2 linked regions of the Mucilaginibacter paludis DSM 18603 genome follow. The protein of the gene in region 1 interacts with the protein of each later gene in a pairwise test. Links are inferred from orthologs where the notes say so. Each region holds a gene or a part of one and is shown in the gene's direction. Other genes may lie near its edges. The genes, in order: ung and MUCPA_RS21810.

Region 1 (3,214 bases):
CGACGGTAGATAAATACAACCTAATGGAAAACGGCGCACGCAAAGTGTATCGGTAATACTTATACCATGAATTCTATTGAACTCCTGCATTTACAGATGAACGTTAATTGATTACAATAACTTAATGAAAACTTAAATAAAGTAACACTTTTGCTAATGGATCAATTTATATTTTTATAATTATAAAAATGTAAACACCATGATCAATACAAGCCTGGAAATAACGGAAAACGAATACCTGATTAAGTTTAACAGAAACAAGTTCGATCTATCATTTATCCGTAACTTACTGCGAATAGTAGAGATATCAAACCCATCTGAAGATCACGCTATTTCTGATAAGAACTTCAGTGAAGCTGCAGTATCGGTAAGCCCGGATTACTACAGTCATCTTGACGAAAAATAAACTACTGATAAAGGAAATCCTCCTTTATCAGTAGTTTTTAACTATTGTATTAAAACTGCTGGCGATAGCCGCCACGTACTACTTGCTGCTTATCCATCTGGGCCATTTGCCCCTTCATCATCTTTATCTGCTCAGTAAGCATTTTATTGGTATCTGCTTTGCTCGCTTCCTGTAAGTACATCTGTGCCTCACGCTTGTTACGCTTAGCCATTGATATTCCGGCAAGGCTTAATTTAGCCAATGCGATGTTATGAGACATCTTCATGCCCAGGGTTAATGCTTTTTTAAAGTATTTTTCGGATTTTAAGGGTGCTTTGCGCGATTCTATTAAGCCCATTAACAAATTGTAGTATCCGTGCTGCGCCTTATACAATTGCTTTTCATAGTCGGTGATCTTCAATAGCCATTCCTCTGCCTTAGTGGTATCTTCCTTACGCAGAAAATATTGCGCTATCAGCATATTTTCATTTAAAAAGAAAGTTAGTAAAACCAATCCGCCTATCAGGAAAACCAGTATACCCCATCCCCATAAACCAAAAACAGACATTACAATAGCAGCACCTAAAACAGCACATGCAATAACTAACCGAACAATATTTGACATAATTTGTAATTTTATACTGCGCAAATATCCGTTTATTTGTGGTGTTAACCAACATCTAATTACATTTATGTCGATTGAATTAGAGCCCTCATGGCTAAATATTTTAAAGAGCGAATTTGAGCAGGATTACATGCTGAAACTTAAAAACTTTTTAAAAGAAGAAAAGAATACTGGCCAGGTAGTATATCCAAGAGGTAAAGATATTTTTAACGCCTTTTGGACTACCCCATTTACAAACCTAAAGGTGGTGATACTGGGGCAAGATCCCTATCACGGTGCTAACCAGGCGCATGGTTTATCTTTTTCAGTGCAAAAGGGTGTACCCCTCCCCCCGTCTTTGCAAAACATCTATAAAGAATTGCAAACCGATATTCCAGGCTTCATCATGCCAACCCATGGAGATTTAACGGAATGGGCAGAACAGGGCGTGTTATTATTAAACGCAACCCTCACTGTACGTGCAAATTCTGCCGGGTCGCACCAAAAGTCAGGCTGGGAAATTTTTACGGATAAGGTGATCAGCCAAATATCGGAACAAAAGGAAGGAGTTGTATTTTTACTCTGGGGCAAATTTGCACAAGCTAAAGCCGTGTTAATCGATGAAAAAAAACACCATATCCTGAAAGCGGCACACCCCTCACCCTTTTCGGCATACAACGGTTTTTTTGGTTGCCACCATTTTTCAAAAACAAATGCTATTTTAACCAAAGAAGGCAAACAACCAATTGACTGGCAAATACATTAAATCAATTATGCACACTTATTCGTTTTGAAAATCAGTGTGCAATAAGTGTATACCATAGTTGCTTATTGGCAAGTGATGGATAACTATCCGTTTTTTGCAGATTCGTGAAGCATCCCGCTCATATCTATAATATTGTCGTCAATTTCAGATACGCATTTATTCATTAGTTTAATACATTCGTCCTGCTGAATCAAATCATCCTTTTCAAGATTCAGTAGTCCTTTTAAAGTCGCTATAGGCCCGCGAATCTGGTGGGATAGATGAAGCGAGTAGTCTGCGAGTTTTTTATTCTTGATCTGGAGATCTTTTGTTCGTTCGTCAATAATTTCTTCCAGGTGATGGTTGATCTGGTTCAGATTTTCTTTTTGTTCGGATATCTTAGCATTCAGTTCCGTAAGGCGTTTGTTAGTTTTGGCTTTTCGGTTTACATTATATATCAGTAAAACAATCACAACCAAAAAAAGGCCTGCCACCAGAGCACTTGCCCAAAACATTTGCCTGTCATACTTCTGGCGCTCGATGATACGTTCGTTTTCTTGTTCTTTTTCGCGATGCTTGTGCTGCTCATCAATCAGGTTAAGCCGTACAGATATGTTATTTTTATAGGTTGCGCTATCCTGTTTGTAAATGTCCCTTAAACTGAATAATGCATTTTTATAATTTTTCCTTTTAAACTCCAGCTCATACCTGGTCAGTTTGTAATCATATTCAAGCTTGGTGCTTTTAACCTGCCTTGAAAATGCAAGGCCCTCGTTTAGATAGGTTTCCGCCAAATCAAATTTATTCTCGGCAATAAAAAGCGAGGTGAGGGTTAAGTTAATGCTGGCAACAGCCATATTCAAATCCATTGTTTTGGCCTGTTGGTTAGCTTCTAACAAAAGTTCCCTGGCTTTATCCAATTGATTCAGGTTATAATAGATAACTCCCCTGTTTTGAAGGCATTGGATCAGGTTAACCGTGTTATTTAATTTGGTAAATAACACGTTGCTTTTATCGTAATATTCTAAAGCCTTGGTAAAGTTCTTTTTCCGATAGTATATATTGCCGAAATTTAGATCAATGGTGGCTATAAGGTCCTCATCTTTTATTTTTTGTGCTATGCTCAAAGCTTTAAAATAATAATCGATGGCAATATCGTAGTCGCTTTCGCGGTATAGCGTGCCAATATTATTGTTCACCTTAGCCTGGCCGCTTAAGTTGTTGTTACTTTGAAAATATTTTAGTGCATTTAAATAACAATCAAGTGATGTTTCTTGTTGTGTTAAATAGTAATAGCCAAGGCCTAACACGCGGTATGCTTCCCCAATACCGTTGATGTAATTTATTTTAATAGCCAGTGCAAGGCTTTTTTTAGCTTGATTAATAGTTCCGCTGGGATCTGTTAACCTGCTATTATATGCCTGTTTATTGATTTTATTAACCTGAATGGTGTCCGGATTTGGATTGTCGCTAAATCCTT
Region 2 (3,028 bases), 2.6 Mb from region 1 along the record:
TTGATTTGAATTGTTTGACTACGTTTTCAAGAGAATCTGTAGAGCTTCCTCCAGCGGCGTTACGATGTCCGCCCCCGCTAAAAAAGCGCTTACAAATTTCGTTCGCAGGGAAATCGCCTCTCGACCTGAGTGACAGCTTGACCTTATCCGTACGTTCAACTATAAACGCAGCTAATTTAATGCCTGTGATTGACAATGCAAAATTAACAACGCCCTCGGTATCGCCCGTAATGATTTGAAAACGTTCAAGTTCGGCATGGGTAACGCTAATCAGCGCGGTATGATATTCGGTTAATACCTCTAATTTTTCGCTCAGGCAAAACCCGAGAAAACGCAGTCGCGATTCGGATGAATTATCATATACCAATTGGTGGATACGAGAATTATCAGCTCCGGCATCTATCAAATGCGCTACTATCCGGTGCACACCCGATGTGGTTAAAGGGAATCTGAACGAGCCTGAATCAGTCATGATACCGGTATACAAACAGGCCGCAACATCCTTATTGATCAGGTGGGGCTCGTCCATTACGTTAACTATAAACTCGTAAACCAACTGGGCAGATGCGCAGGCATTAATATTCCATAACCTCCAGTCATCAAAATCCTCTGGCTCCAGGTGATGATCAATCATGATCTTAAAGCCCGGCGCCTGCCTGATCACCTCTCCCATTTCGTTAATGCGTACCAGGTTATTAAAATCAAGGCAACATATAATTTCGGCGTTATTGATCAGCTGGTTGGCGGCTTCAACATGTTCAGTATAAATGGTAACTTCTTCGTTACCAGGCATCCAATCAAAAAATTGAGGATAATCGGTAGGGGTGATTACCTTTACGTGATGCCCCTTTTGGATTAAATAATTATACAAACCTAATGACGACCCCATGGCATCACCATCGGGTTTATGATGAGTTGTAATTACTATTTGTTTAGGCTTGGCTAATAAATCCTTCAGCGCGGCTGTTTCTAACATTAATTCTTTAAAAAGAGTTGCAAAGCTAAATAAATTAATGAAATACAAAACCATGTATTTATTGTATTGTATTAACTTTATTTTACAGCATTAAAAACATACTTTTGCGGCAATTATATATAAAAAGATGAAAACCAACAGAACTTTCACCATGATTAAACCCGATGCCGTAGCAGCGGGCCATATCGGAGCTATTTTAGATAAGATTACTAAAAGCGGATTTAAAATTATCGCCTTAAAATATACTGCCCTGAGTACAGAAAAAGCCGGTCAGTTTTACGAAGTACACAGCGAACGTCCTTTTTATAACGATCTGGTTAGCTTTATGTCATCGGGCCCTATTGTTGCAGCCATTTTAGAAAAAGATAATGCTGTTGCCGATTTCAGAACATTAATTGGTGCTACGGATCCTTCTAAAGCGGAAGCAGGTACTATCAGACAGCTTTTTGCACAATCAATCCAGGCCAATGCAGTACATGGTTCGGATTCTGACGAGAACGCCGAAATAGAAGGAAGCTTCTTTTTCTCGGCATTTGAAAAATTTTAAAACTATTTTGTTAATGGGTTGATTTTTAACCAAAGTATGTCTATTTTTGACGATATACTGGGTTGAAAATCAACCTTATTGATTAAACAATTATTGGGGCTTGATATTCCTGTTATGAAAAAGCAACAAAAATTTATTTTTTACGCTATATCCATCGTTCTTGTGATGGTGTTTTCCTTATATGGGTTTCACTATCATCCCGAGGTACAATTGGTATTTTTAATTCCGGGAATATTTTTAATCATCTATTCGGCCATTTTAAATGACTTTCCATCCAGGGCGCGATCTTTCCACCGCGGAAGATAGCGAATCTTTATAAAAAGATAATATTCTCAACAATTACACTTCCCGCTTTTTCGTTAATCTTCTCGATGATTTGAGAGTGCATAATTAAAATTTCATTTTTTATGACAGACGACTCAATGCGCAGAAAAAGTTTTTTATCATAGATATAAATCTCTTTGGTGCGGTTAGCTACGGGTTTACCCATTAACTCCGGCCATGACGCTATGATGGAAGTTTCTTCAAACTTGCGTTTAATCTTATAAACATTAAGCATTTGCTCAATAGCTTCTTTCATCGATTTATCGTTCGCTTTACGCATAAACTATCCCCTTATCAACCTTAAATATACGGATCTGAACATCCAGATCATTAAATATCCTGCTTACCCGCTCGCCGCTGGTATCGGTAATAAAAACCTGCCCGAAATCGTTATTTGATACCATCTGCATCAGTTTCCGGGTGCGGTTCTCATCCAGCTTATCAAAAATATCATCAAGCAGTAACAAAGGTTTATAACCTTTTTGCTCGTTTAAAAAAGTGTACTGCGCCAATTTAAGTGCAATTAAAAAGGATTTTTGCTGCCCCTGCGATCCGAATTTTTTCATGGCCATACCATGGATGGTGAAATGCAGATCATCCTTATGCACACCATTGGTGGTGCGCTCCAATGCCCTATCGCGCTCGGTTGATTTTTTTAACAACTGCGCAAAGTCACCTGTTAGCAACTGCGACTCATAATTTAATTCAACCATTTCGGCCTCATCACTTATGAAACGATAATGGCGGTTAAATATACCAATAAAAACCTCCATGAATTTTTTACGCTTCTCAAATATCCTCGTTCCGGATAAAACCAATTGCTCATCATACACTTCCAGCATTTGCGGATCATAACGACCAGTATCGGCAATCAGTTTAAGCAACGCATTGCGGTTGAGCAAAATTTTATTGTAAGCGATTAATTCATCAAGATAACCATTATCTGTTTGCGATATCACATTATCGATAAACTTGCGGCGTTCCTCGCTTCCTTCAATAATAATGCTGATATCGTAAGGAGAGATCATCACCAGCGGAAATAAACCGATATGATCGGCCAGGCGCTGGTATTCTTTCTTATTTCGTTTAAATTGTTTTTTTTGATTGCGTTTCAATCCGCAAGCAATAACTTCGGCTTTATCGTCTTTACTGAATACGCCGTTAACCATAAAAAAATCAGC

The links.
Region 2: the proteins of ung (region 1) and MUCPA_RS21810 interact in binary tests that used the Escherichia coli proteins (3 or more experiments, as listed by UniProt). The link is inferred for Mucilaginibacter paludis DSM 18603 from one-to-one orthologs.

The regions. Positions count from the first base shown.
Region 1 is NZ_CM001403.1:7,766,580-7,769,793, reverse strand. Bases 43-2,916 are described here. They hold ung (uracil-DNA glycosylase), read left to right. Parts: upstream 43-1,077; coding sequence 1,078-1,755; downstream 1,756-2,916. Other genes in these bases: MUCPA_RS32880 (tetratricopeptide repeat protein), read right to left, coding at 1,839-2,916; MUCPA_RS32890 (hypothetical protein), read right to left, coding at 456-1,010; MUCPA_RS32895 (hypothetical protein), read left to right, coding at 200-406. Outside these bases: more of MUCPA_RS32880, read right to left, coding at 2,917-3,214. UniProt on the Escherichia coli protein: Excises uracil residues from the DNA which can arise as a result of misincorporation of dUMP residues by DNA polymerase or due to deamination of cytosine.
Region 2 is NZ_CM001403.1:5,146,251-5,149,278, reverse strand. What follows is about bases 126-2,813. They hold MUCPA_RS21810 (nucleoside-diphosphate kinase), read left to right. Parts: upstream 126-1,103; coding sequence 1,104-1,523; downstream 1,524-2,813. Other genes in these bases: recF (DNA replication/repair protein RecF), read right to left, coding at 2,120-2,813; MUCPA_RS21800 (DUF721 domain-containing protein), read right to left, coding at 1,837-2,127; MUCPA_RS21805 (hypothetical protein), read left to right, coding at 1,638-1,829; MUCPA_RS21815 (DHH family phosphoesterase), read right to left, coding at 126-976. Also shown: more of MUCPA_RS21815, read right to left, coding at 1-125; more of recF, read right to left, coding at 2,814-3,028. UniProt on the Escherichia coli protein: Major role in the synthesis of nucleoside triphosphates other than ATP. The ATP gamma phosphate is transferred to the NDP beta phosphate via a ping-pong mechanism, using a phosphorylated active-site intermediate.